DNA from 3 places in the Lysinibacillus sp. 1 U-2021 genome. Region 3 is predicted to be linked to each of the others. Evidence: riboswitches for the same ligand, from Rfam matches in the RefSeq annotation. Region 3 holds a riboswitch; each other region holds the start of a gene.
What was found. Region 3 has a riboswitch for S-adenosylmethionine ahead of QH639_RS06090 (cyclase family protein). Riboswitches for the same ligand answer to the same signal wherever they lie in the genome.
Positions count from the first base shown of each region.

Region 1: it holds a riboswitch for S-adenosylmethionine, as region 3 does, so the genes downstream of both, metA (homoserine O-acetyltransferase MetA) here and QH639_RS06090 (cyclase family protein) in region 3, are expected to answer to the same signal.
Region 2: it holds a riboswitch for S-adenosylmethionine, as region 3 does, so the genes downstream of both, QH639_RS25580 (MetQ/NlpA family ABC transporter substrate-binding protein) here and QH639_RS06090 (cyclase family protein) in region 3, are expected to answer to the same signal.

Region 1 is NZ_CP123966.1:229,976-240,177, forward strand. It holds gene parC (DNA topoisomerase IV subunit A) at 1-123, opposite strand, end outside; gene parE (DNA topoisomerase IV subunit B) at 120-2,096, opposite strand; gene plsY (glycerol-3-phosphate 1-O-acyltransferase PlsY) at 2,648-3,250, shown strand; gene QH639_RS01205 (HesB/YadR/YfhF family protein) at 3,270-3,560, shown strand; gene QH639_RS01210 (spore germination protein) at 3,749-5,293, shown strand; gene QH639_RS01215 (Ger(x)C family spore germination protein) at 5,319-6,518, shown strand; gene QH639_RS01220 (hypothetical protein) at 6,519-6,755, shown strand; gene QH639_RS01225 (GerAB/ArcD/ProY family transporter) at 6,787-7,935, shown strand; gene metA (homoserine O-acetyltransferase MetA) at 7,975-8,910, opposite strand; SAM riboswitch class I at 9,034-9,145, opposite strand; gene QH639_RS01235 (nucleotide excision repair endonuclease) at 9,349-9,720, shown strand; gene QH639_RS01240 (hypothetical protein) at 9,773-10,159, opposite strand; gene QH639_RS01245 (TrmB family transcriptional regulator) at 10,182-10,202, opposite strand, start outside.
Region 2 is NZ_CP123966.1:4,828,358-4,838,559, reverse strand. It holds gene QH639_RS25605 (CaiB/BaiF CoA transferase family protein) at 1-829, opposite strand, end outside; gene QH639_RS25600 (alpha-hydroxy acid oxidase) at 826-1,986, opposite strand; gene QH639_RS25595 (enoyl-CoA hydratase/isomerase family protein) at 2,001-2,780, opposite strand; gene QH639_RS25590 (methionine ABC transporter permease) at 2,794-3,465, opposite strand; gene QH639_RS25585 (methionine ABC transporter ATP-binding protein) at 3,458-4,483, opposite strand; gene QH639_RS25580 (MetQ/NlpA family ABC transporter substrate-binding protein) at 4,590-5,420, opposite strand; SAM riboswitch class I at 5,509-5,613, opposite strand; gene QH639_RS25575 (PPC domain-containing DNA-binding protein) at 5,736-6,239, shown strand; gene QH639_RS25570 (pyridoxal phosphate-dependent aminotransferase) at 6,281-7,450, opposite strand; gene QH639_RS25565 (carbon-nitrogen family hydrolase) at 7,547-8,341, shown strand; gene QH639_RS25560 (PucR family transcriptional regulator) at 8,394-9,962, opposite strand; gene QH639_RS25555 (amino acid permease) at 10,196-10,202, shown strand, end outside.
Region 3 is NZ_CP123966.1:1,146,018-1,156,219, reverse strand. It holds gene QH639_RS06105 (DUF2225 domain-containing protein) at 1-229, opposite strand, end outside; gene QH639_RS06100 (Cof-type HAD-IIB family hydrolase) at 563-1,336, shown strand; gene QH639_RS06095 (DedA family protein) at 1,398-1,994, shown strand; gene QH639_RS06090 (cyclase family protein) at 2,025-2,762, opposite strand; SAM riboswitch class I at 2,854-2,959, opposite strand; gene QH639_RS06085 (YuzC family spore coat inner layer protein) at 3,041-3,445, opposite strand; gene QH639_RS06080 (helix-turn-helix domain-containing protein) at 3,563-5,134, opposite strand; gene QH639_RS06075 (ABC transporter substrate-binding protein) at 5,600-6,550, opposite strand; gene QH639_RS06070 (MFS transporter) at 6,709-7,893, opposite strand; gene QH639_RS06065 (winged helix-turn-helix transcriptional regulator) at 8,004-8,387, shown strand; gene QH639_RS06060 (aldo/keto reductase) at 8,443-9,288, opposite strand; gene QH639_RS06055 (VOC family protein) at 9,620-10,060, shown strand; partial or broken gene QH639_RS06050 (LysR family transcriptional regulator) at 10,117-10,202, opposite strand, start outside.

The DNA of each region.
Region 1 (10,202 bases), 920 kb from region 3:
TTTAAGACCGTCACGTGCATCAGGCAACGCGCGGTCTTGAATAATATATTTACTATAGCGACCAAAACGGTCACCCATTACTTCTTCTAACGGTAAATCTTGAAACTTTTCTGTACTACTCATGCTTGGTCCTCCTCTTGTTGGATGAATTCATTCTCTAAAATGTTAGAATCATCCTCCATACCGAAGTCTACATTGGCTTCGATCCATTTACGACGTGGTTCCACCTTATCACCCATTAACGTCGTGACACGTCTCTCCGCTCGTGCACCATCCTCGATTGTGACACGAATTAATGTCCGTGTTTCAGGGTTCATTGTTGTGTCCCATAGTTGGTCTGCATTCATCTCACCAAGACCTTTATAGCGCTGTAATATGTAACCCTTTCCAACCTTCTTGATGGCCTTTTGTAAGTCACTTTCTGTCCAAGCATATTCAATGACTTCTTTTTTTCCTGTACCTCTTGAGACTTTATAAAGCGGCGGTAGTGCGATATAGACCTTTCCAGACTCAATGAGCGGACGCATATAACGATAGAAGAATGTTAATAGCAAGACTTGAATATGTGCCCCATCCGTATCCGCATCGGTCATGATGACTACTTTATTGTAGGCAGAATCCTCCACCGCAAAATCCGTGCCAACACCTGCCCCAATCGCATGGATAATCGTTGAAATTTCTTCGTTTTTCATAATATCCTGTAGCTTGGCTTTTTCTGTGTTGATGACCTTCCCGCGCAATGGCAGAATCGCTTGGAATGTACGGTCACGTCCTTGTTTAGCAGAGCCACCCGCAGAATCCCCCTCGACTAAATACAGCTCATTTTTTGCTGCATTACGTGACTGAGCTGGCGTTAATTTTCCAGATAAAATCGTACTACCCTTTTTATTTTTCTTGCCATTTCGTGCATCCTCACGCGCTTTACGAGCTGCTTCACGCACTTGCTGCGCTCGAATCGCTTTACGAACAAGAGAAGCTGATAACTCTGCATTTTCCTCTAGCACATACAAAATTTGCTCAGACACTACACTATCTACTGCAGAACGAGCCTCACTTGTCCCAAGCTTGCCCTTTGTTTGTCCTTCAAATTGCAGTAAATGCTCTGGGATACGAACAGACACGATCGCTGCTAAGCCCTCACGAATATCTGTCCCCTCAAGGTTTTTATCCTTGTCCTTTAACAGGCCAATTTTTCTTGCATATTCATTAAAGACACGCGTCAATGCTGCCTTTGCACCCGTTTCATGTGTACCACCATCACGTGTACGGACATTATTAACAAATGATAAAATCGTTTCTGAATAACCATCGTTATACTGGAAAGCGAACTCTACTTCGATTTCATCCTGTACGCCTTCTACATATTTTACTGGATGAAGAACATCTTTTTCCTCATTCAAATACGCAACGAAAGCCTCGATGCCATTCTCATAAAAGAACACATCGCTCTTGCCTTCCTCGCGCTCATCAATTAATTCAATTTTTAAGCCCTTTAATAAAAAGGCTGATTCACGTAATCGTTCTGCTAACGTATCATAATTGAATTTTGTGACAGAGAAGATCGTTTCATCTGGTAAGAAATGAACAAGCGTTCCTGTCTGCTTGGTCTGCCCAATGTTTTCAAGTGTTGTGACAGGCTGTCCACCATGCTCAAAGCGTTGACGATACTTTTTACCATCGCGATGGATTGTCACCTCTAAAAATGTTGAGAGCGCATTCACAACGGAAGAACCAACACCATGTAAACCTCCACTTGTTTTATAGCCACCTTGACCAAATTTACCACCAGCGTGTAGCACAGTAAAAATAATTTCTGGTGTCGGTTTGCCCATTTTATGCATACCGGTTGGCATTCCACGTCCAAAGTCGCGCACACTCATACTTTGATCTTTATGAATTGTGACAATAATATGAGATCCAAAGCCAGCCAGTGCTTCATCCACCGCATTATCTACGATTTCATACACAAGGTGATGAAGTCCACGGCCATCCGTCGAACCGATATACATGCCAGGTCGTTTGCGTACCGCTTCTAATCCTTCTAATACTTGTATAGCGTCATCATTATAGACGCTAGGTGACTGTTTATTCGTCAAAAAAATTCCCCTCCAAAAAACAAACACATGTTCTATTTATGTTCTCATCCTAATAATAATAGCATTTCCTGTCAATAGCTAGCGACAGGTCCAATAAAATTTTAAAATTTGCTCACAGTTTTGATCTTTTTTATTAATAGTAAACATCTTCAACAGTTGCTTAAAATTGGTATTTGAGCAAGACAGACTGCTTCTAGCTTCCATCATCATTTGACGCATTGAAGCCTACTTAGTTGCAAAATAAAGTGGTGATGCTTGCACACTACCTCGTGCCTTGCGCTGAAACAGGATAAAGTTAGACTTCTATTCTACCAAAGGAATGAGCGATTGACAAAATTGCCATTTTGCCTATATTTTTATAAAGGTTTTAGTGCTTCCTACAAATTTACGTCTAAAAGCCTAGTCCTCGCTAATAGATTCTCTTTTGTATTGATTCAAGACTTCGGATGAAATCTCCTTCATAACATTGTAGATTAGCAAGAAAAAGTGTAAAATACTTGTTACAAACTATTAGTACCAAGTGATGGACTATGAATGAAAGGAGTCCAACTATGATCAATGGACTTATTATTTTATGTGCTTATCTAATCGGCTCTATACCTTCTGGATTATGGATAGGCAAAATTTTTTATAATACCGATATTCGTGAACACGGGAGCGGTAATCTTGGTGCGACCAATACTTTTAGAACATTAGGGAAAAAGGCTGGTATTATTGTTACAGTGATGGATGTCTTAAAAGGGACTGCCGCTGTCTTACTCGTGACACTTCCTGTTTTCTCTGATACTACACTCCATTCTTTATTACTGGGCCTTGTCGCAGTAATCGGTCATATGTTCCCGATCTTTGCCAACTTCCGTGGTGGGAAAGCTGTGGCAACGTCAGCGGGTGTATTATTAGGCTATTCTTGGCCACTCTTTGTCCTACTATTTATTACCTTTATTGTGACTTTAAAAATCACAAAAATCGTCAGCTTAACATCAATGATAGCCGCTTTAGTAGCGCTTATCTATGCAATCGTTTATTATTTTATTACAGGTGACTTTGCATTAGGCATCTTGGTAGCCTTTTTATTTACCTTTATTATTTATCGTCACCGTGCCAATATTGCCCGTATTAAAAACGGCACCGAACCAAAGGTAAAATGGCTGTAGGAAGAGAGGAGCATTTGAAATGAATATTGCATTGACAGATGAGGCCCTACAATGGTTCAAACATGAAATGGAAGTTGAACCTGGTGATACAATTCGTTTTTATGCACGCTATGGTGGCTCAAGTCCGTTTCATGAAGGCTTTTCGCTAGGCATGACACGTGAGGAACCTATTGCCATAGGTGTACAGACAGAAATTGATGGTGTTATCTATTACATTGATGAGAAAGATCTTTGGTTCTTTAACGATCACAATTTACATGTAGATGTTGATACAAGTAAAGATGAATTACAATACGACTATCGTACATAAAACAGTCTGTCCTTTCCATACATGAAAGGACAGACTGTTTTTTTATTTATCACAAACAAGGACACACGAAAGTTGCAAGTGATGTAATATTGCTACAAATAGCTAGATTTTTCATATCTCTTTCGTTTATCTCTCAAAAAAATTGTCCATTCTAAAGGTAATGAACGACCTTTTGAGGAGGAAAACACATGTCCATGTCTAGCAATAACGAGACCTCCCCATCCCATACAACGAACGATTTATTGTATACTTCCCTATCTAAAAATATAAAAATCATTCAACAGTCACTAGGGCATAGTAATGATATTATCATACGTGAAATTGCGATTGGAGAAACTGATCCCCATAGCCTCGCCATTATTTCCATTGATGGCCTATCGGATAAAACGACTATTTCTGATTCTGTTATCGATAAACTGATGGCAAATATTGAAGAAGAACAAGATATTGAAATAACAACCATTAATCAATATGTTCGAAATTCCTATTTAACAGTAGGCGATGTGACGAATATTGAGCATTTCACAACACTCTACAATGCCATTCTCAATGGTGAAACGGTTATTTTATTAGATGGCTTTGCCGAAGGGATTGTGACAAGTACTAGAAGTGCCAAGGATCGAGCTGTCACGGAGCCATCGACGGAATCCGTTATTCGCGGACCGAGGGAGTCCTTTACGGAAACCTTGCGTACGAATACAGCGCTCATTCGTCGCAAAATTAAAAGTCCGAATCTCTGGATTAAGTCCCGTGTTATCGGAGATGTGACACAAACAGATGTAGCGGTGATGTATATAAATGGCATCGCCAGTGACAAAATCGTCGCAGAGGTATTGGCTCGACTAGATCGTATTAATATTGATGGCATTCTGGAAAGTGGCTATATTGAAGATTTTATTCAAGACTCAAAAAACTCGATGTTTCCAACCGTCTACAACTCCGAACGTCCTGATGTCATCGCAGGTGAATTATTAGATGGCAAAGTGGCGATTCTAGTTGATGGCACACCTTTTGTCTTAGTCGTACCAGCGCTATTTACATCCTTTTTACAATCAGCAGAAGATTATTATCAGCATTGGATGATTAGCTCACTCGTACGTATACTGCGTTTCTTTGGTATCAGTCTGGCATTAGTAGCACCATCCTTGTATGTGGCGATTACTACCTTTCACCAGGAAATGCTACCGACACCCATGTTAATTAGCATTGCTTCACAAAGGGAAGGCGTACCCTTTCCTGCAGTAGTAGAAGCGCTTATTATGGAGGTTGCCTTTGAGGTCTTAAGGGAAGCTGGACTTCGTATGCCTCGGACAATCGGTCCTGCGGTATCCATTGTAGGTACTTTAGTTATTGGACAGGCAGCAGTTGATGCAGGCGTCGTATCCGCTGTAATGGTAATTATTGTAGCCTTAACAGCGATTTGTAGCTTTCTCTTCCCTGCCTATGGCTTATCGAATACGATTCGTGTACTACGTTTCCCATTAATGATTTTAGCTGCTATGTTTGGTTTATTCGGTGTAATGTTTGGCATTATGCTAATTATTCTTCACCTATGTAGCATTCGTTCATTTGGTGTACCTTATTTAAGCCCATTCGCACCATTGGTATTACAGGATCAGAAGGATGCATTTTTGCTGTTCCCGCGTAGAAAATTACTTACACGACCTCGTTTAGTCAATCAAAAAAATATTGTTAGAGGACATAACTATATCAATCTAAAAGGCAGGAAATAACAACTGGATAAATGAGGAATGGAATATGGCAAAAATAAAATGGATTTGCTTACTATGTATCCTCACAATACTGTTAAGTGGCTGCTGGAGTAAGCGTGAATTAAATGAATTGGCCATTGTCGTAGCATTGGGCATTGACAAAATAGATGAGGAATATGAAATTACGGTTCAAATTGTTGATCCTAGTGAAATTTCAATGCGCCAAGCTTCCACTCAACGCTCTCCTGTCGTTAGCTATCATTCGAGAGGTGAGACCATCTTTGAGGCCATTCGCAAAATGACGACTATTGCAGCACGAAAACCTTATTTTGCCCACCTTCAAGTGGTTGTATTAGGGGAAGATCTCGCAAAAGAAGGCATTAGTGATGCACTTGATTTAATTGTAAGGGACCATGAATTTCGTAAGGATTTCGACGTCATTATGTCTCACGATGCAACAGCAAAGGATGTATTAAATGTACTAACACCCATTGAAAAAGTTCCTGCTAATAAAATGTTAAATTCCCTTGATGTCTCTGAGAAGGCTTGGGGCTCCACAATAGCTGTTAATATTGATGAATTAGTCAATACCTTAAGCAATAAGCATAAAGGGGCATTAATTTCTGCTATTGAAGTTATTGGGGATAAGAAATTAGGGGTAGATCAAACAAATGTGCAACGTGTTAAAACACCTGTGCTATTACGTTATACAGGTTTAGCAGTCTTTAAAGGCGATAAATATATAGGGCTACTGACTGAGAGCGAAAGCAAAAGTATTAGTTTTCTTAATGACAAAATTCAAAGTACGATAGAAATCATCGCCTGTCCTAATAAAGGGACCTTGTCTACTGAAATCACCCAATCCACTACAAAGGTGAAAGGGTCATTTAAAAACGGGAAACCGAAAATCGATGTCCATATTAATGTAGAGCAGAATGTTGGAGAGGTCGAATGTGTTATCGATCTTACCAAAAATAAATCGATTGATTACGTTAATAAAAAAACAGCCCAAGGGATTGATGAACGCATTGAAAAAACTGTAGAGAAAATTCAACAGCAATATGAAGTCGATGTTTTTGGATTTGGGGATGCCCTACATCGGGCAGATCCAAAGCAGTGGAAAAAAATCAAGGATGACTGGACTTCCATTTTTCCAGATTTAGCAGTGGCTGTTCATGTCAAGGTAACTACCCAAGGTTCGGGTACGATGCAAAATTCATTATTAAACAAGCCAAAGGAGGAGTAAATGATGGTGCTAGCCATAGCTATCTTGATCATCGCGATAATTATTGCGCTTATTTTTATTCCAAAGCTAAAAAAGCAACAGGATAGAAAAGCCATTATTGTATTCTCCTTTTTGCTACTTATTGGAACGGCTTTAAATATGGGGATTGCCCTTAAAATCCATATTCCTAGCCCATTAGATTTGATTACCTTTATCTTCACACCGATTAGGGATTACATTGTGTCATTCACAAAATAGAAAGATGGACTAAGAAACGGAGGGTAGCTTGATGGAAAAAGAGATAATTAGTTCAAGACAGTTTACAGTCGTTACCTTCCTCTATTCTATCGGTACAGCGATTTTAATTATCCCTTCGAGTATTACTGGTGCCGCTAAGCAAGATGCTTGGATAGCGGCAAGCATTGGTGTTCTGCTTAGTTTACTGGTACTAAAATTATTTTTAACACTGGCCAATCAAACACCGTCCCTAAACTTTATCGAGGCCAATGAAAAAATACTTGGGCGTTTTTTTGGGAAAATCACAGCAATTTGTTTCCTAATTATGACCTTTCTTTCGGCTGGAGAATTACTCTATTTTATCGGTATTTTCATGAAAACGGAAGTAATGCCAGAGACACCGACATTAGCATTTGCCCTACTGTTCAGCATCCTTATTATGTATGCCGCTTATTTAGGGATTGAGACCTTTGCCCGTTCGGCAGAAATCCTCTTCCCATTGTTTACCTTTATTTTTATTTTTTTCGTCCTTAGTATTACCCCTCAAATTACATTTGAGAATATTCAGCCTCTACTAGAAGCGACCAAAGCATCTATGTTTTATAGTATTGCACGCTTTATGAGTATCTTTTCCTTTCCATTAATTGTATTATTGATGCTCTATCCTACTGGCGTCAATGTACAGCCGTCTGCACAGAAAGGGCTATATATTGGGGCAATTTTTGGCGGAATCGTCTTAGTTACGTTGATTGTCCTATCGATTCTTGTATTAGGTCCTGAAAACACTGCATCAAGGACATTTCCTAGCTATGCCTTAGCACAAAGAATATCTATAGGGAATTTTTTGCAGCGCATAGAAATCATTATGGCATTTATGTGGATTTCGTCTATATATATTCGTACATTTATGTATTTCTATACGACCGTTGTTGGACTTGCACAAATATTGAAGATCAAGGATCATCGTCCACTCATTATACCGATGGGTATAATTGTTATTGGACTTTCTCAAATTGTTCATCCAGATATTGTGCATTCTACTAATTATAATAATGAAATTTGGCCAATCTTTTCCTTTATTTTCACCATTTTATTACCTATACTTTTGCTGATTGTAGTAGTTATTCGCAATCGTAAATCCAAGGCTCAAAATAACGAAACACCTCAGCAGGAAACAGAAAATGACAATCAAAACGTCTAATTTCTTCTAAGCTAGAAAAGAAATTAGACGTTTTATTAATTAAATATGATATTCGATTTCATCTACAAAATCCCATTCATATGGTGTTTCTTGGTAAACATAGTAGTTCAACCAGTTAGAGAATAATAGATGCGTATGGGCACGCCATGTATTCATTGGCACTTGTGTAGGATCGTCATTCGGGAAGTAGTTCACAGGAACGGCGATATCTATGCCCTTCGCCACATCGCGACTGTACTCATCGGCTAGCGTTGTCGCATCATACTCTAGATGGCCCGTAATCATAATATTTTTATTATCTTTTGATTGTACAATAAATACCCCAGCATCCTCTGAATAGGATAATAATCGTAGATCTGGATGATTGCGAACCTCGTCAATCGAAACAGATGTATAGCGTGAATGGGGCGCAGTAAATAAATCACTAAAGCCACGTACCAAATCTACAGTTAAATCTGTAATCACATGGGAATAGACGCCTGAGCATTTAGCAGAGAGCTCAACCTTCCCAATGCCATAATGATGATACAATGCAGCCTGTGCCCCCCAACATATATGTAGCACGGATGTCACATTCTTTTTAGACCAATCCATAATTTCTGAAATTTCCTGCCAATAGTTGACCTCTTCAAAAGCCATTTTTTCTACTGGTGCACCAGTTATAATCATACCATCATAGCGTCGGTGTCGAATCTGATTGAACGTTGTGTAGAAAAGCTGCAAATGGGATTTACTCACATTTTTAGACTCGTGAGTGGCTGTATTCAAAAAGGTAATATTCACCTGTAATGGTGTATTCCCCAATAAACGTAATAATTGGAGCTCAGTTTTTTCTTTTTCAGGCATTAGATTTAATATTAATATATTTAATGGACGGATTTGCTGTGTTTTCGCACGATCTTCTTCCATGACGAAGATTTTTTCCTCACGTAAATGTTCTCCAGCTGGTAAATTTTTCGGAATATTAATTGGCATCTTGCTTTCCCCTCTCTATAATCACTCTCTTTTAGCAAACCTAACTTGCGTACATTGCAACGAAATTAAAAAATCCTCCTCATTCCATACGAGATAGAATGAGAAGGATTTTTTTCACGTCCACTCTTATCTCTCAAAGGAAAAAATCCTTTGCTGGAATTAGCACCTTTCTAACAATCGTTAGAGGTTGCTGAAGCGTCATCGGGCCAAATCCCTCAGCTTCTCTTGATAAGATTATTTAATTATCTTGAATTGTAACACGAACTAGTTAGAATATCAATAATTCATCGAATATTTTGTGATTCATGTGCATGTTCCTTGCTCATTTGATGTACACTAAGCTTGCTATATGTGGTGTTTCTACATTTAAAATTTATGGTAAACATGCCGTAATTATGTTACCATATACTTTTAGTAAGAGAGAGGAACGTGAATAGTTTGATTAAAATTGAATTTCCAAAACCAGATCTAGTAATCCGTCAACGTGAACAAGATTTAAAACCAGGTGATGTGCCAATCACACCTTACTTCGGTTTTATTGACTTCCATAAAATCACACGTGATAAAGGCGGCATTTTCTTATTCTATAATGACAAGAATGAGCTATTGTTTGTTGGGAAAGCACGTAAAATTCGTCAACGTATTAAAAAACATTTCGAGGATAATGTATCTCCGATGAAAAACCATCGTGAAGAAGTGTTCAAAATTGAAGTCTATGAAGTAGAAGACCCAATGGAACGTGAAATTTACGAAACATATGCGATTAATACTTTCCGCTCTAAATATAACGTAGATAAAGTCTTTTATTAGACATCACGTAAAGAAACCGAAATCTCATCTAAAGGGATTTCGGTTTCTTTTATTACATAATGGTCATACGATCAATGGGCGTACTCTGACCGTTTATTCGCAAATCAATGGTATCAAGCTCAGGATTCTTGACGTTGATTTGAAAAACATAGGGCTGAGCCTCTTTCCTTTGCTCGCTGCCTTCTTCTAATTGGATGATAAGCCTATTTCCCTCAACTGTAATACTTGCCAATACATTCCCTTTTGAATAATAAACAAGGTAATATGGAGCATCCTTTTCATGCAATAGTTGTATTCTGTCATTAGAAACGATATTTTTTTGGACATTATCTGGGACAACCGTTAGCTCATGAATCGTTGGTGGATCGGTAGGTGGTGTAGCATTACAGGCTCCTAGCATTAGTAGGCTTATTAAACCTAGCAACACGAATTTTTTCACGTAACTCCCCTTCCTTATACGACTATTCTAAGAAAAAAGCTTT
Region 2 (10,202 bases), 1.3 Mb from region 3:
AGTTGGTAGTAAAGAGAGGATTGTCTAACCAATCAGGTCGATTGACAACCTTTACCGCAAAAATCTCCCATAGCTTTTGATTGCCAGCACCTACTAGAATATAGTCATCCTGTGTTTTGAAACCTTGATAGGGCGCAGACACACGATGGGCGGTTCCTGTTCGATCAGGTAACTCACCCCTTCCGAAGTAAGCAGCGGCCTCCCAAACAGTCCACGCAAGACCTGACTCCACTAAGGACACATCAATATATTGACCTTCACCACTACGAAGCTTATAAATATAGGCCATTAAAATCGATTGTAAGGCTGTTTGTGCAGCAGCAATATCATTCACCGCAAAGCCAACTTTTACAGGTCGTCCATCTGCTTCACCTGTCATATGCATTAAGCCACTCAGACCCTGGGCCATAATATCATAGCCACCCTTTTGACTATAAGGACCTGTTTGACCATAACCGGAAATAGAGCAGTAAATTAGGCCAGGATTGATGGCTTTTAATGTATCATAATCAATACCAAGCTTTTTCGTGACACCTGGTCGATAATTTTCCACAAGTACATCAACAGATTGGATCAATTCTTTAAATAAAGCCAGTCCCTCAGTCGTTTTTAAATTGATGCAGACACCCTTTTTATTACGATTAACCATCATATACATATGACTTTCTTCATTAACGAATGGACCCATTGTACGGGTATCGTCTCCATTTGGGTATTTTTCAATTTTGATAACTTCTGCACCCATATCTGCTAATACCATGGTGCAATAAGGACCTGCTAAGACTTGTGATAAATCGATAACCTTTAATCCTTGTAATGCTTGTTTCATTTAACCTCAGTCCCATCCTGTTTGACTAATGTGATATTACGTAATCCTTTGACAGAGGTGGAACCTGCTAATGCGATGGAAACCTTTAATTCATCATAAAGATTGGTCATCACCTTTTCGACGCCTTGTTGTCCTTCAAGGGCTAACCCATAGACGAAAGGACGTCCAATTGCAATGGCATCTGCTCCTAAAGCAAGTGCTTTTAAGGCATCCATACCACGATACACACCACTATCTAATATAATAGGAATTTGTCCATTCACAACTTTCGCAATAGCAGGAAGGGCATCAAGTGAACCAATTACGCCATCTAATTGACGGCCACCATGGTTTGATACAATAATGCCATCAATACCATTGTCGATAGCAAGCTTTGCATCTTCAGGATGTAGAATTCCCTTCAATAAAATAGGAAGGTTAGTACGTTTTTTTAACGCTCGAACATGCTCCCAATTAAGCGTTGGGTGGAAGACATTTTGCAAGACACCTTGTACATAGGACTCGAATGAATCATCAGGTAAAGCGGCTGTAAAAACAGGATCATTCATATAATTACCTCTTGCATAGCCTAGCTTCAATGGTGAAAATTGATTGCGTACATCTTCTTCACGCCAGCCAAGCATTACGGTATCGACAGTTAAAACGATCGCTTCAAATCCAGCTTTCTCCGCACGTGCAGCCATACTAAAAGCAATTTCTTCATTAGTAGACCAATATAATTGAAACCATTTTGTTGCGGAAGGGGCAGCCTGAGCAACTTCTTCAAGAGCAAAAGTGGAAACAGTGCTTTGTATATAAGGGATATTTAAAAACTGGGCAGCACGTGCAACGGCAAGCTCACCTTCATCGTGAACCATTCCATTCATGCCTACAGGAGCAAAAAGCAAAGGAGTTGGATATGTTTTACCAAACAAATGAACCGATGTATCAACGTTTGACACATCATTTAAAAATCGGGGAACAATGGAATACTTCTCAAAAGCTGCACGATTATTGCGCAGTGTTTGTTCACCGCCAGCACCTGAACGGATGTAGCCAAAAGGGCCAGCTTCGATTTTTTTCGCTACGGCCTTTTCTAAATCTGCAAAGCAAATGGGAAAGGGGGCTTGTGCAGTGATATTTTTTAAGAGTAGATCGCCATCAGTTATGTTTGTCATCATTACTACCTCACTTATTTATTGAAAATAGGCTTTCTTTTATTTAAAAAGGCTTGTATACCTTCGTTATAATCGTCTGAACTAAATGAATCCAAAACTAACTGTGCCAGCTCATCGTTTTCTTCATTTTCACCATCAACAATTGCTTGGATAATTTTTTTGATGCCTGCGTTTGCAATGGATGATTTACTTAATAAATGTTCAGCGAATTGCAATGTCGCCTCATTAATATCCTCTGGTTCGTGGAGGGCCGTGATTAAACCAATATTTTTTCCTTCTTTAGCTGTAAAAATAGTAGCTGTGTACAAAATTTCCTTTGCCTTAGCGACACCAACAATATTGATGAGACGTTTCGTGCTTTCTAAATTATAGACAATACCTATGTTTGCAGCGGTGATGCCTAGCTTACTCTTAGGTGTTGCTATTCTAAAATCACAAGCGTTTGCTAACTCTAAGCCACCACCAATTGCTAAGCCCTGAATCATAGCAATTGTCGGGTGCGGAAATTTATAGAGAGCATCGATCGCCTTTAGAGCCAATTCATTATAGGCTTTGGCATTGTCTGTAGCATAACGAACATCTAAAAATTCGCTAATATCTGCCCCAGATGAAAAGGCTACTTCATTGACACCGCGAACAATTAAAAGTTTGATGGAAGAATCTACACGGAGTAGCTCTAGTTGGTCTACTATGGCTTGAAACATTGCCCCTGATAAAGAATTTCGTTTATCTGGGCGGTTTAATACTAACGTTGCAATATAGCCATTTTTCTCTACATAAATTTCCTTTGTCATCTTCATTCTCCTCTTAATCTTTTTTCAACTTCGCGGCGAAGCGGTTACCAATGGATTGAATGCTCTGTACAAGGATGATTAAGATAAAGACAGTTGCATACATCACATCAACCTCATAGCGTAAATGACCATAACGATAGGCAAGGTCACCTAAACCACCAGCACCAACCATTCCTGCCATTGCTGTTGCACCAATTAATCCTATTGTGGCAATTGTTAAGCCTAAAATAATAGATGGTCGAGCTTCACGTAATAGGACATGCCAAATGATATGGCGACGTTTAATACCCATGGCTGTGTAGGCTTCTACCACTCCTGAATCCACTTCTAAAAGCGCAGATTCCATCAGTCGTGCAATATAAGGAGCTGTGTAAACAACTAGCGGAACGATTACACCTTTAACACCAATTGTTGTACCTACAATTAACTTAGTAAAAGGTAAGATGAAGAATAATAAAATGATAAATGGAACAGAGCGAACAATATTGATAAATAGATTAAAAAACTGATAGAAAAATTTATTTTCAAAGGATTGTCCTGGTCGTGTTAAAACGATTAATAGCCCTAATGGAATGCCAATCAGAATGGAGAACAATAATGAAATTCCGACCATTTGAAATGTTTCGATAATTGCTTTGCCAATAACATCTGACCAATCTGTAAAGAAACTTTGGATACTACTCATTGAACGCACCTCCTAATTCTTCCACTGCCACGCCATTTTCTGAAAAATACGTTAACGCTTTTTGGACAATCTGCGTCTCGCCATGTAAATGCACCACAATATTGCCGACAATACCGTTTTTTAATTCAATAATATTAGCTGTTAAAATATTTGGTTGCACATCGTATACCTTAGTGACTTCTGCTAATAATGGCTTACCAGTACTTTCACCAAGGAATGTTAAACGGATTACACTTCCTGAAACATTTAATTGCTCAATAAGAGAAGGGGATAAATTACGTTGTGAAATTGTATTCAAAAACTTTCGCGTTGTAGGGTGCTTTGGTTTTGCAAAAAGTTCAATCGCTGTGCCGAATTCTACAACTTTCCCAGATTCTAGAACAGAAACCTCATCACAAATTTTTTGAATGACATTCATTTCATGTGTAATGAGCAGAATTGTAATTCCTAATTCACGGTTAATCTTTAACAACAATTCAAGAATGGCTTCCGTTGTTTCAGGATCAAGTGCACTTGTTGCTTCGTCACTAAGTAAAATTTCTGGTTCCTGTGCTAAGGCACGCGCAATAGCCACACGCTGTTTTTGACCACCTGAAAGTTGATTGGGGTAACTGTCTAGTTTATCTGTTAAACCGACAATTTCAGCATACTTAGCTACTCGGCTTTTTACTTCCGCCTCTTTATAGCCTAGTAGCTTTAAGGGAACTGCAATATTATTGTAAACTGTTGCTGTTTTTAATAGATTAAAGTGCTGGAAGATCATCCCGATTTTTTGGCGTGTTTGACGTAATTCGTGAAGAGAAAGGGTCGTAATGTCTACATTGTCTATCACTACTTTTCCTGCTGTAGGACGTTCTAGTAGATTAACGCAACGAATGAGTGTACTTTTACCAGCACCACTATAGCCGATTACACCATGAATTTGTCCCTTTTTTACGTGAAGATTGATGCCATCCACAGCTTTTATGATGCCTTTTTTCGACTTGAATTCTTTTGAGATATTTTGTAATTGAATCATGCGATTGTATGCTCCTTTCTCTACCTTCTAAAAAGCAAGAATCTGCTCGTTTTCCTATAGAGGAATTTCGGCAGATTCTTCGGCTTATAGAAGCTTCCTGAATGTATTACCAACTAGGGATTACTGAACCTTTGAATTCCTCTTCGATGAATTGACGTACTTCATCAGATTGGTAGGCCTCAACGAACTTTTTAATTGTTGGATCATTTTCATTTTCAGCACGCACGACAATATAGTTTACGTATGGAGAATCAGTAGATTCCAATAAAATAGAGTCATCTTTAGGGTTAATGCCAGCTTCTAATGCAAAGTTTGTATTAATAGCTGCTACATCTACTTCACTAAGTTGTTTAGGAATTTGAGCGGCCTCTAATTCAATGAATTTTAAATTCTTTTTGTTTTCTTCTACATCACGGATCGAGGCTGTTAAGTCTGCGCCCTCTTTTAACTTAATATAGCCAGCTTCCTGTAAAACAAAGAGGGCACGGGCTCCATTCGTTGGATCATTTGGTAAGCCAAACGTTGCTCCGTCAGGAATGTCATCAAAGGATTTATATTTTTCTGAGTAGATACCCATTGGATTTAAAATCGTTTTGCCCACTGGTACTAACTCTGTATCATGATCTTTATTAAATGTATCCAGGAAAGGCTCGTGTTGATAGCTGTTCGCATCAAGATCACCTTCAGCTAAGGATGTATTAGGTAAAACATAGTCAGAAAATGATTTTAGCTCTACTTCTAGCCCGTTTTCTTTTGCTACTTTAGCAGCTACTTCTGCAATTTGTTCGTGTGGACCAGAAGTGACGCCTACAACGATTTTCTTTTCATCAATTCCTTCAGCTTGGCTTTTACTATCTTCTTTAGAGCCACAGCCTGCTAAAGCTGCTACTAATGTTAAACTTGCTAAACCTACTAAAAATTTATTTTTCTTTTTCATGAAAATACCTCCAAGATTGTTTTTATCGGTTTTTTGAAAATAAAAAAACTCTCTTACAAATTAAGAGAGGCTCATGAAAAGATGTCCTCTCTTATCTATCAAACGAAGATCGTTTGCAGGATTTAGCACCTTCCTTTAAAAAGGAGGTTGCCGAGCTTCATAGGGCCAGTCCCTCAGCTACTCTTGATAAGAGATTTATAATATTTTTTTGTAATTCCGATAGAACTAATATAATTTATAGGGTATAGTAAGTCAATAAATAATTTTTAAATTTTTTATATAATTATAATATTTCGACACAAAAGAGGGATAACAATGTCTGTAAGAGTTAATTATGGTATAGGTTCATTTGGTAAGGTTATTAGTGCTCGTTTTCTAACGGGAACAGATATCATTGAAGGGATTGAAGCGCTTTGCGAAGAGAATAATATAGAGTCAGCAACAATTGTAAGCTGTATTGGCAGCTTTCAAAAAAGTAGCTTTGTTTATTTAGTGCCAGATGCAACAGCTCAAATTCATGTTCGTTTTAGTAATGTGATTGAAAAAGAGGGACCACTAGAATTTATTCAAGGTTCAGGTGTGGTGTGTAAGCGAGATGGTGGATATGAGACACATTTCCATGGTTCTATGAGTGATCAATGTGGTGTAGTATCGGGTGGGCATTTAATAAAAGGGGGAAATCCTGTTATAACTGCTGACATCGTGTTGGCAGAGGTACAAGGTATTCAACATATTCGAAAATGGGATGATGAAACAGGTCATGTTCAATTTTATCCATTAGAAGATGGTTTAGGGCAACCAAGGAAAATTGAAAAATAGTAATAATCCTGTAGCTAGAGATAGCTACAGGATAAGGCACATTATCTATTAAACAATTGTAATTGCTCGATTCTATGGATTGCTTCACGTAAGCGCTCCTCACTAACTAGCAACCCTACGCGCACATAGCCTTCACCATATTGACCGAAGCCATTACCTGCTGCTACAGCGATATCAGCTTTTTCGAGCAATAGATCAGCAAACTGTTCACTTGTATAGCCTAGTGGTACAGGGAGCCATGCGAAGAAGGAGCCTTTTGGAGCCGTAACATGCCAGCCAATTCTTCTAGCTTCTTCAATGAGTACATTTCGGCGACGCTCATAAGTAGCTCGTAGTTCATCCGCACATTGCTGGGAAGCTGTCAGTGCTACTGCTGCAGCTTGTTGAATGGCAGGGAACTGACTACAAAACAGATGATCCTGAATAAGATTAATAGCAGCAATAATCTCGGCATTCCCTACAGCGAAGCCTATACGCCAGCCAGCCATATTATAGGTTTTCGATAATGTATACATTTCAACTCCTACTTCTTTTGCACCATTTGCTTGAAGGAAGCTAACTGGTTTATTACCGTCAAATCCTATTGCCCCATAAGCAAAATCATGTGATACGATAATATTGTGTTCCTTCGCAAAGCGAACGGTCTCTTCAAAAAACGCAAGTGATGCTGTACCACCTGTAGGGTTGTTTGGGTAATTTAAGTAAAGAAGCTTTGCCTTTTCTTTCACTTCATCAGGTAATGCATGATAATCAGGTAAGAAATCATTTTCAGCAAAAAGGGGCATTACTTCAAAATTGACGTCTCCTAGTACGACACCTGATAGGTAATCTGGATAGCCAGGGTCTGGTAAGAGCATCGTGTCACCAGGGTTTAACACAGCTAAAGGTAGCTCTACTAGACCAATTTTTGTTCCACCAAGAATCGCTACCTCTGTATCAGGATCTAGTTCTACCTGATATTCACGTTGATAAAAGTCGGCCGCCGCTTGGCGTAATTCAGCGAGACCTCTAAATGGTGAATATTTGTGGTTTTGAGGATTTTCAGCCGCTTCCTGTAATGCTTGAATGATGTGAGTAGGCGTTGGCTGATCGGGATTTCCTTGCCCAAGGTTAATGACATCACGCCCTTCTTCTAGGGCCAAGTTTACTTTTTGAACGAGTGCTGCAAAAAATTGAGTGGGTAGTTGCTGTAGTTTTTTAGAGAATTCCATGCATAATCACCTTTTTCAGAATATAATAATTATTATTGAAGAATATGAAGCAAATAGTATTACTTTTTCTGTTAATTGTCTAGAGGAGGAATAGAGATGAAAATCGGTTGTATTCAATTAAATGTTGGCTTTGGCAAAGTGGAAGAAAATTTTGCACGTGCTGAAGAGAAGATTCGAGAAGCTGCAAAACAAGGGGCAGAAATTATTGTGTTACCTGAAATGTGGAATACAGGCTATGCTTTGGAAAAACTACCTGAGCTAGCAGATATCGATGGTGAGCGGACACAAGCCTTTTTAGCTAAACTAGCTAAGGAACTAGATGTACATATTGTAGGTGGCTCTGTTTCAACAAAGAAAGGCGACAAATTTTATAATACGATGTATACCTTTGATCGTAATGGAGAGCTTGTAGGGGAATATAGCAAGGCACATCTTTTCCGTTTAATGGACGAGCATCTTTACTTAGAGGCAGGGAATGAAATGAATCGTTTTGCTCTAGGTGACATTGAAGCTGCTGGTGTTATTTGCTATGATATTCGCTTCCCAGAATGGTTACGAGCCCATGCATTACAAGGAGCAAAGGTATTATTTGTACCAGCGCAGTGGCCAACTCCAAGGATTGACCATTGGAAAACATTGCTACAGGCTCGGGCAATTGAAAATCAATGTTTTGTCATAGCCGTTAATCGTATTGCAAAAAAGATAGAAAACTTTAATGGGCAATCCATGATTATTCAGCCTTGGGGAGAGGTACTTTGGGTTGGTGCTGAGGACGAGGAAGTAGCGGTGATCGATGTAGACTTTTCTATTGTTGATGAAGTACGTGGAAGAATCCCTGTTTACGATGATCGCAGACCTGGACTGTATCAGGATGTAGTTGTGAAAGGGTAATAAAGGGCACGCTTATGAGGGGAGATAGCCTTTTAAGCGTGCCAACTTTTTTCTAGCTCTTATCCTCGATCAATGAATTGGCTAGTAGCATAAATTCAAGTGTAATGCGGTTATGCCCATTCATAAAATTTTTGCCTAGTAAACTTTCAAGCTTTTTTAAGCGGTGATAGAGTGTTTGACGAACAATAAATAATTGATTCGCTGTTTGCTGTTTAGAGCCATTTGTTTGTAAATACACCTGCAATGTTTCGAGAAGCTTACTATTATATTTTTTATCGTATTCAATAACGGGCTGTAAATAGTCGTAAATCACTTCCTGTAAATCCACCTGCATTTGTAATTTATAGATTAAATGATATAAATGCAGATCATCATAAAAGAACGAGGACGTTTGTACTTTTCGACAAATATATAAGGTTTCTAGTGCAGTTTGATAGCTTTTAGGAATTTCATCTACATCACAAACGACCTTCCCAATAGCTATCTGATAACCTTGTGCCTGCTGCTTTTTATAGAATTCAGTTTTGACCAAAGAGGAAAACATGTTGTTTAGCATATCACGAATGGCTTTACTATCTTTTGTATGCAGTAAAATAAAAATAACATAGCTTTTTCTTTCAAATAAAAATGGAATAAAGCCATGTTGCTCAAAGAGATTACGATAATAAAGCTTACTATAGACTACATCCTCCTGTGCCTTTGTCAACGTATTAGGAGAAGCCAAAATAAAGACAGTGCCACTAGAATGTGTATAGTTAGTATAATGTGTAACGATAAATTTATAAATTTCCTCCTTAGACAGTTTTTGATCAATCCAATCAGCTAAAATCGAAGCATCCTCAATATTCTTTTTTTCCTCAATATAAAACTCTCGCATTAAAAGCTGTGCCAATGCTGTTGCTGTGCGATCTAATATTAATAATTCAAATTCGGAGAAAAGCCCATCTTCTCGATAAATTGATAAATCGGCATAATGTTGATCAAATAGAAAAATAGGCTCATGTTTAAACTGCTGAGTCGATGTATTCAATGTTAGGAATTGCTGCCGCTTTTTATGAGCCATATTTGGGAAAAAGACAGGTTCTCTTCCCTTAATGGAGAACATAATTTGTATTTTTAATTCATTATACATATTTTGTAAAATGTCATCCGTGTTTTGTCCCAATACTGCATTTTTGTTCAATGTTTGTGAGTAAGCTTCTAGTGAAGAAATCAATAGATATTGCTGATTGATAATTTGGCTATGTAAATCCTGTGTAATACGAACAAAAGGAACTGCTTCATGGAAAACAATAATAGGAAACTGGTGACGGTTGGCAAGTGTTAAAATCGCTTCAGGAACTGCTTGAATAGAGGTGCCATATTCAATACAAAGGGCAGCACAATTTTTTTGAATGATGGCTTCTATAAAGGATACAAAGTCCTCAATACTATGTTGGAGACTAAGCCCTGTAGTTAATACTAACTCTTCACCAACTAAAAAATTATCAACATGTATGATTTCTAGTACATGTGCCCATTTAACGCTCCTTGTTAATCCCTCATGACCTGCAACTACCTCTGCATTTTGAAAATATTTATTCTGTAAAACGTCTAGTACTTTTAGTTGAAATGGGCTCATTTTTGCCCCTCCTTTTGACATGCGTGTCTGTGGTTAGAATTCAATAATTTCTGCTTGGTGATAAAAATTTACTCATAAAATCGTTTAAAAATTATTTTAAGAATATTTAGTCTATTTTACATTATGTATAAAACAAAAGTATAGAATTTTACAGTTTGTCTATTACTTCAACGTTATGAAAGATGTAAGATTTTTGTAAGCGATCAAGCAATCTACTAAAAGAGGTGACAGATATGGGGC
Region 3 (10,202 bases):
GCATGAAAGGTCCGTATGTCCGTGTCATAGATTTATGGTAGGCATAGCCACAATGTGGACATACGGCAACTTCATATAGCAAAGGGTTTAGGCCATCGTAAACAGGCATGAAATCCGTTTGTTCTTCGATAATTTTATATCGATTAGGGCGAACTTTATATGTTGTAAACTGCTTTTTGCAAAATTTACAATCCACACTACTTTCATAGTAGTAAATGTTAAATGCCATAAGAATCAACTCCTTTGCGTACTCTAAAATTTTATTTCTTTTGTTCTATTTATACGTAAGATTTTATCATTCAATGTATTTAAGATATTATCTTTTATTTTAACAATTTTGTGTTCTTTGGTATACTCCTTTAGAATTATTAAAATAAATATATTCAAAGAATTTTTAGTTAAATATTATTATAAATACGCTTGTAATAGTTTTTATCGGAGGTGTAAATGGAAGTTATATAGTTTGCTTAAAGTTTGTCAAAATACTTTCACATATTTCAAGAGAGAAGAATTGTAAATTTAAATCAATTGGTTCTAAAAGACTATGATGGAGGTGCTCAAAATGAAGTGTAATATCGTGATTTTTGATGTAGACGGCACATTGATTAATTACGAGGATGGCTGTGTGGAAGAAAGTACAAAACAAGCTATTCAGCTATTGCAAGAAAAGGGAATTCATCTTGTAGCGGCTACTGGAAGACCCTTATCTATGTGCTATGAATTAAAAGCGCTGGGGATTGAAACCTTTATTACAGCAAATGGGGCCTATGTGAAACATAAGGAACTTGTCATACATAAAACTCCGATTGCCAAAGAAATTGTCTACAATATACAGGCTTTTGCACAGGAACAGCAGCATAGCCTAACATTTTTTACAGAGGAGTTATCTATGAATAGCATACAAAGTCCAGTAGCTTTAAGAGCGATGCAAGAAACTTTATCTTTACGGGATTTTCCACTTATAAATGAAAAAATTGTAGATGAAGAGGTTTTTCTCATGTGTTTATATGCGGATGAGCTGGCTGAAAAAAGATATACTAGCCAATTTTCGAATATATTTTTGCAGCGTTGGCATCCTTATATTGTGAATGTCTTACAGCAGGATGTTTCGAAGTCTATAGCTATTAAAGCGGTGCTTGATCATTTTAACATTGACCCTGAGAATGCGATTGCCTTTGGGGATGGGGATAATGATATTGATATGTTGGAGTATGTAGGAGTAGGAATTGCCATGGGAAATGGCAGTAAAGCTCTAAAAAGTGCTGCCAATTTTGTTACAAAGAAATCTACGGATGGCGGTATCAATTTTGCTTTACGTCAGCTTCAAGTCATTTAGAGCGCTGAGGCTACACTATATATAGCAGGTAGATTTTAATAAATTTTAGGTGGGATGATTTATGGCACATCACGTGCAGTCTCTAATTGAACATTACGGATATTTTGGGATTATCGTGATTCTAATTGGAGGTATTGTTGGGGTGCCACTTCCTGATGAGGTGTTTCTGACTTATGTAGGCTATAGTGTTTACCGAGAAAGTCTTGAACACATTCCTGCTTTAGTCAGTGCAATGATTGGTGCGATTGGAGGCATTACCTTAAGCTACTATATTGGTTATCGTTTTGGCTTACCGTTATTGCAGAAATATGGCCCTAAAATTCATATTACCGAGCAAAAAATTGACTTTACGAAAAAGATGTTTACAAAAATAGGACCTACCCTATTATTAATTGGCTATTTTATTCCAGGGGTACGCCATTTGACAGCTTATATTGCGGCTATTAATAATTATCCTTATAGAAAGTTTGCTCTTTTTGCCTATACAGGGGCATTTATTTGGACGTTCACATTTATATCATTAGGAAAGATGCTTGGAGAGAAATGGCGATTTGTTGGATACTATTTAACCCATTACAGTATCTATCTTATTCTTTTATTTATTATAGGGATGCTCATTGCTTATTTTTTATTTAAAAAAAGAAATGGACAAAAATAAAAGTCGGTATACGCTATACCGACTTTTATGTTATGGCAAAATAGCAAAAGATCGCACAGGGAAGCCAGATGCTTTTTCTGGCTTAGGTACGATATTGAAGATGATAGCGCCTTTCGCAGGTAGCTTGTCCAAATTCGTCATTAGCTCAATTTGATAGGTGTCTTGGTCAAGCACAAAATATTCGCCATCTAGCTTGCCATTTTTACGAAAATCAGCAGCAGAGTCCGTATCGAATGTTTCATGACCAATTGCGCTTACCTTGCGTTCTTGTAGTAAAAACTGTAAAGCTTCTAAACCCCAGCCAGGGATATGGTTATGTCCATCTGCATCCTTATTACTGAAAGCCTCTTTATCTGGCCAGCGCTTACTCCAATCTGTACGTAATGCTACAAATGTTCCTGCTTCAATTTCTCCATGCTTGTCCTCAAAATCAAGAATATCTTGAACACTTAATGAAAAATCATGGTTGCTCGCAGCCTCCTGTGATTTATCAATAACAACAAGGGGGAGAACAAGCTCTTTTAGTTCTAATTCTTCTAAGTAGCGAGTATCTCGCACAAAATGAATGGGTGGGTCGATATGTGTGCCATATTGACCAGGGAACGTGAATTGTTGAGCGAAGAAACCATCCTTATGAGAAAATAACGTTTCAAATTTAGCGTCCTCAAACATAAAAAAATGTGGAGAATTAGGGCCGAATGTATGTGTTAAATCAACCCACTGTTTCGATTTTAGTAATTGCAATGCTTGCAAAAGTTCATTAGACATCGATTTCCCTGCTTTCTGTAAAAAATAGTGGTAAATAAAAAGGAGTCCCCTAATAGAAGAGGACTCCTGCTTGAAACAACGGTAGTTCTTCTTCTCATCTTCAAGGCTGATCATTTTGCCAATTGGAATTAGCACCATACTGTTAGCTGGTTGCTGAGACTTCGTCGGGCCAATCCCTCCGTCTCTCTTGATAAGAAAAGTAATATAAGAATTTTCAGAAATAACAATACAAACACTTTAGCATAGTTTTTTATAGTTTACAAGTTCACTGGGAATTTTCACCAATTCAAATTCAAGGTGACTCCACAACAATCATTATCAATCAGACGTATTCTAAAACTGTCTGGTGTATAGTTCGTTTCAAATTTCATCGTAATACCTGTTGATGTGATTAATTTTTCAACCTCTGTTTTATTTGAAAGTTGAGCAGCATTCATTAAATCATGTGCGAATTGTTGGGAGCTATCTATTTTATCCGTAAGTAATTGGGCTTGCTGCATCATCGCCTTTATCCGTGTTGCTGAAGCTTTTAATTTGTGTGTATCGACAGGTGGAAAAGGATTATTGGTCGGCATTGCTAAATGTTGCGAAAAGGGTCTAATGGCAAAATGATTAGCGATAGGCGATGTTGGATAATGATAGGGATGCACAAAATACGGATAAGGATTGTAATACAAGGTCATTCCTCCTATCCTATAACTGATATCCTATCTTATGTAGCCAAACTACATTCGGTGTTATTTTGCGGTGCAATGTTTGTCCTCCTCACCATTTAAAAAGGAAGCTAAAGTAAGCTTTTTTTAGCCAAGTACATTCAAGACATCATCAATTTTTTTACTATGTGATAAAATGCCATAATTCATCCATGTTAAAAAGTCTACTTCATAGACACAGCTGCTTTTAACGGCAGCTAGGTTTTTCCAAGTAGGAGTTTTTAAAATAGCACGTTCCTCATTTTCATAAATGGAATGTTGCTTATCAAATGTAATAAATAAATGATCCGCATCTAATTGCAACAATTGATCAAATGTCAGTTGTGCTTTACGTTGATTGTGCGGAATACTCCATACTAGTGAATGTGGCATTAAACCTAAGTCACGATATAAAATGGGGCCCGTATAGCCACATTCAGGACCGGCGTATAGAGTAATGCTAATGGCTGAAATACGGAGAAATGCCACACTTTGCCCATAAACTGATTTGCTAAGAATTCCTTTTGCTTGTTGTACTTTATCTTCATATTGTAGGATTACGTCTTGTATCAAGGAGGTTTTTCCTGTTAGATCTGCAATCTTAAATAACGTAGATTGCCAATTCTCTCCAGGGTGTGAAAGATGACAGACGGGTCCTACTTCATCTAAGTGCTGAAAGGATTCCCAACGCTCTACACCAGAATCTAACATAATTAAAGTTGGCTTATAGTAAAGGAGTCGATCCATTTCTCTATTTTGTACATCAATATCTGGCACTTTCTGTAGACCTAAATAGTCTTGTTTTCCCCATTTTGAATGACTGAATTGAGCAATTGGCGTAATCCCAAGCGCAACAAAGAAATCTTCTAAGAATGGTGCAAATACACGTAGATGGCTGCTTTGATTTCTTCGATATTGTCCTGGAGAGATGCCGACATGTTCCTTAAAGCGACGATTGAAATAATACTCATTATTAAATCCGACAGACTGGCTAATTTCAAATACTCGATCATTTGTTGTCATTAATAAATGCTTAGCTTTTTCAATACGAAGTTTAGTTAAATAGTGAAGAGGAATTTGTCCCGTAATATCTTTAAAAATGCGCGTATAATTCCATCTTGGTACGTCAGCTAGCTGTGCTAGCTGCTCAACCGTCCACTCTTTTTCAAAATGTTTATGTAAATGGTTAATGGACTGCTCAACAGATTGTCGATCATTTTTTTGCATCTGCTTGGGTATGGTTGGATGTAGGAGTAATAACATCAGCTCTTGAAAGTGTACATGCTGTTCAAAAATCGTGTGTTCATCCTCCGCTAACCTGTTCTGATAGATGACTTCTAGCAGTCTATGACATTGTGAAAAGGGGAGAAGATGTCGTTCGCTGATACTTGTAAAATGACTATATGAATTCTGACTATTGCTGAGATTGACAATGTTGAAATGTAATTGATAAAAACAAAGGTGCTCACTTTGAATATGGATACTAACCGTGTTATTTGGCGGAATCAATATGTACTTTTCTTCACTAAAATGAATGATGTCATGATCTATTTCTAGCTTTCCGCTACCATTCATTACGATGAAAAGTGTATAGAAGTCACTACTAATCAATAACTTTTTTGATGATTGAATTGAATAAGAGATATTTTGTAACGTATAAACATGTGTTAAGTTACCCATTGATAATTCACCCCTTTTTTTGAATTGGCAGAACAACACAAAGAAAGCCCTCATTAAGAGCTTCCTTTCATGTTGTTGAAAAAAGATCATGTGACTAGTAGAAAAAGCCCCTTTAGCAAGGCAAGGGGTTGATTTCCCCTCCGCCAGCGTCCTTTTCAGGTGGCGTCTGATGAGCCGCTTCACTCACTTGCGTTCGCTCCAGGGTCTCACCTGTGACGCTAAATCCCCTAGGAGTGACGCTGGCTCCACTCCAATCAACCATGCTGCTAACGTGTCTTTTCTTCTTTCGTACTAGCAGTAGGGAACAAAAAAGTCTATTAAAGAGAGGATAGGCACTTATTTCAATGTGAAGAAGTGATGAGTGACAACACCTATCCATTTTCTCCTTCGCAAAAGTGCTATTGATTATTTTGTTTTTTAACACTAAGCCAAAGAAAGCCCTCATTAAGAGCTTTCTTTTGAAAATTATTTGACGAACCATTTCTCTAAATCATCATACTTTAGCAAGTTGGCTGTAATTGCGCCAGATTGCCAATATGTGCGATCAGCAATATAGACATGCCCATTTTTTACAGCAGGGAGTGTTTTCCATAGTGTACTATCTAACCATTTAATGGCTTCTTGGTTTTCTTTAGACTCCCATGTACCGTTTGAAGGGAAAAGGATAATATGATCCGCATCTAATTCCGTGATAGCCTCTTCTGATAAAACCTCGTGGAACTCTGTCATATCACGGGCTAATGGATGTGGTGTTAAGTCTGTCTCTGTGTAAATGTAGCCAGAGTAGCGATTTTTAATGCCAAATAATGCTAATGTATTATCTGCTACATTTAGTCGTACAACGGCAACTGTTTCGTCTCCAATTGATTCATCTAGTTTTGCTTTTAAATCGGCAACACGTTGCTCATATCGATCAACCATTTCTTTTGCCTTATCGGGAATATTTAAAACATCAGCTATTGTTTTTGTAATTTCACGTGGATCTTGTAGAATATCTTCTTTCAAGCGGTAAGTAGGCGCTACCTTTGAGTATTCCTCATACTTTGCCTGGTCCGCGGCACCATCTACAATGATTAAATCAGGCTTGGCTTGTAATAATGTTTCCATGCTACCGGTAATGTCGAACTCAGGAACATCTAATCCTAAATAGTCCTGTTTTCCCCAAGATGGGTGATACCATTGCACAACGGGTTTTACATCCAAAGCTGTTAAATAGTCTTCCAAATAGATAGCAGCTACACGCTGTGGATTTGTAGGAATTTCTACTTTTCCAAACTCGTCTTCTACAATTCTTGTATCTTTAGATGATTGCTCTTCTGTAGCTGTATCCTCTTTTACTTCATTTGAGCCACAGGCACTTAATACGAACATTAGTGCAAAGAAAACTACAAATGAAAAATATCGACCTCTACGCATTTTATTCACTCCTATAGATTTACTAAAACAGTAAGGGTATACCCTTAAATTAGAATGATAATCATTCTCGTTTGACTCAAGTAAATTATAGGATACAACATATTAACAAACAATACACATTCTCTACTAATTTTTTATACAAAGTGAAATTTAGAGAGTTATTGTTTTTTGTTATCGAAAAGTAACCATAAAAGTGTAACAATTGCTGCTAGCATAACCATCAGGAATCCGTATATAGGCGTATGCGCCAACGATTGGTGGCGAATAATAAAGCCTCCGATATATGAGCCTAAAAATATGCCAATGTTGAAAGCAGAAATATTCAATGCCGAGGCCATTGAAATGGCTGATGGTACATATTTTTCAGATAGTAGAACAGCATATAGCTGCAATCCTGGGACATTCATAAACATGAACAATCCCATTGTTAGCACCATTATTAATCCCATAATAGGTGAGTCTAGGGTAAAGCCAATGCCAAGCAATGACAATGCAAGTCCAACAAAAATAATAAAGATGGAACGTAGTGGATTATGATTAGCAAAATGACCACCAAGAGTATTACCGATAGCTACACAAATACCATAGACAACTAGAATAATGACGACTGTATGTGGGGAATACCCCATATATTGTTCTAAAATAGGTGAAACATATGTGTAGACAACAAAAGCACCGCCGTATCCAATTGCGGTAATGAATAGTATTAAGATCATACGAATATTGCCTAAAACTTTGCCGATATCACGAATAGAGATGGGATTGCCTTTCGATAATTGGCTAGGTACTAACAATGCATTACTAATTAAACCGACAATTCCAATGACAACAATAAAAATGAATGACATACGCCAATCTGTTACTTGTCCAATAAATGTACCGAGTGGGACACCTGTTACAGTAGCTAATGTTAAGCCAGTAAACATAAAGGCGATAGCACTTGCTCGTTTATTTGGTTCCACTACATCTGCTGCTATAACAGAAGCGATGGACATAAACACACCATGTGCTAATGCTGAAATAATACGTCCGATTAATAGTAATGCGAAATTAGGAGCTAAAGCGACTGCTAGGTTACCCACTATAAAAATGGACATGACAAGCAATAATACGGTTTTTCGACTAAGGCGGGATGTTAAAGCTGTTAGTAAGGGAGCCCCAACAGTTACCCCTAGTGCATATATAGAAACGGTTAAGCCAGCTGTGCTAAGAGAAATACCAAAGTCATCTGTAATTAATGGTAAAAGTCCCACACTGATAAATTCAGTGGACCCTATACCAAATGCACTGATAGCAAGTGCTAGTAAGGTAAGTTTAGCATTTGGCTTTTTTGATTTTGACATTTTACTACTATCTCCTTTGATTTTTTTTATGATGTGTAGTAATATTCATACATACCAAAAAGATATGTAGAGTACTTTTAGTTACTTTTGGATATTACAGGAGGTTTACGATGCAAAAAATTTATAATATTGGTGTTGAAGCTACACTAGAAGTTATTGGTGGTAAATGGAAACCAGTTATTCTTTGTCATTTAAACCACCATGGTAAAATTCGAACAAACGAATTTCGACGATTGATCCCAGGTATTTCGCAAAAAATGCTCACAAACCAATTAAGGGAACTGGAGCAGGCTGGGTTAATCAATCGAAAGGTCTTCAATCAAGTACCACCAAAAGTTGAATATTCATTAACAGCCTATGGACAAGGAATGGAACCAATTCTGAACATGCTTTGTACGTGGGGTGAAAAACATGTTGAATTATTACAGGATAAAGGTGAAGATGTACTGTTAAAACAACGTGATGATGATATTGCCATGCAGCAAACATCATAATGAGGGGAGAAAGAGACTGTCATATACAAGACAGTCTCTTTCCTCTTTTTAATGCTTATAGAGCAAAGTCAAATTCATCTGGATTTGGTCCAACGCGTTGTTCACGATTCATCTCATTGATTAATGCCATTTCTTCGTCTGTTAAAGTAAAGTCAAAGATATCAGCGTTTTGCATCATACGCTCTCTACGTACTGATTTTGGAATTGTAATCACTCCATTTTGTACATCCCAGCGTAAAATAACCTGAGCATTTGATTTTCCGTATTTTGTTGCGATTTTTGAAATTGTTTCATCTTCAAGAAGTCCACCTTGCATTAAAGGTGCCCATGCTTCAAGTTGAATTTGGTGCTTGTCACAGAATGAACGAAGCTCCACTTGTTGTAGGCGTGGGTGGAATTCCACTTGGTTCACAACAGGTTTAATATGAGCAAATGATAATAAGTTATCCAAGTGTGCCACAGTAAAGTTACATACACCGATTGCTTTGATCTTGCTTTGTTCATATAAGTCTTCAAGTGCTTTCCACGATTCAGCATATTTATCTTTACCAGGCCAATGAATTAGATAAAGGTCTAAATAATCTAATCCTAATTTTTTTAGGCTCTCTTCATAGGCTACAATTGTTTCATCATAGCTTAAACCATCGTTCCATACTTTAGATGTGATAAATAAATCTTCACGACGTAAGCCAGTAGATGCTAGAGCTTGTTTAATACCTTCTCCTACACCTGCTTCATTGCCATAAATAGCAGCAGTATCGATGCTTCGATAGCCAACCTCGATAGCATTTTTAACCATTTCTGCAGTAGCGTCATTTTCTACTTGAAAAACCCCTAGACCCATACCAGGCATTTGTAGGCCATTATTTAAAGTGATTGTATCTTGTAAATGAGTAATCATTTTTAGTCCTCCATGTTTTGTGATTATTGGATTGCTTACTCATTATGCTGCTAATAAACTCTCAAAAAAAGTACGTACTTTTTTGTGTCATAGAAACGTAGAGGTAACTTTTGTGAGCTGGCAATGATTAGAGGAATAAAAATATTTATTGATGATGAACGATTAAATAAAAATGTCACACCTGATTGGTCTTAACTACTAGTAAAAATATCGAGTAGTCTACAAAAAGCTTTGGAGACAATTAAACAAATATTTTTCTTGCGGTAATAAAAGGAAATATACGTTCGGTAGAGAATTAAAGTAGTAATACTTTAAAAAGGGGATTTTGAAGATGAATCGTTTAAATTTAATTACATTAGGTGTTAAAGATATGGTGGAATCTCTCAATTTTTATCGAGAGGGACTGGGTTTTGAAGTGGTGGTATACGGAGAGGAGACGAATCCCGATGTCATGTTCTTTAATAATGGAGGAACAAAAATATCGTTATTTCCAATTGAACGTTTAGTCAAAGATATTAATGAATCCAATCCACCAGAAATTAGCCAAGGCTTTGGTGGAATCACGCTTGCCTATAATGGTAAATCAAAAGAAGAAGTAGATCGAGTCTTTGCATTAGCAAAAAAGGCGGGTGCTAAAATTGTTAAGGAGCCCGTAACTGTATTTTGGGGTGGCTATAGTGGCTATTTTCAAGATCCAAATGGCTACTATTGGGAAGTTGCCTATGGCGACATGTGGCAGTTTGATGAGAATGATATGCTGATTATTCAATAACTGTTCAAAAAGAGAGCAAACGAAGGTTTCTAATTTGTTCTCTTTTTTATTAATCATTAACAATAATGCTCCCTCATTAAATTCACAAAGTTTTGAGCGGCTTTAGATAAATAATGATTCTTCAGCCATACGAGTCCTACTG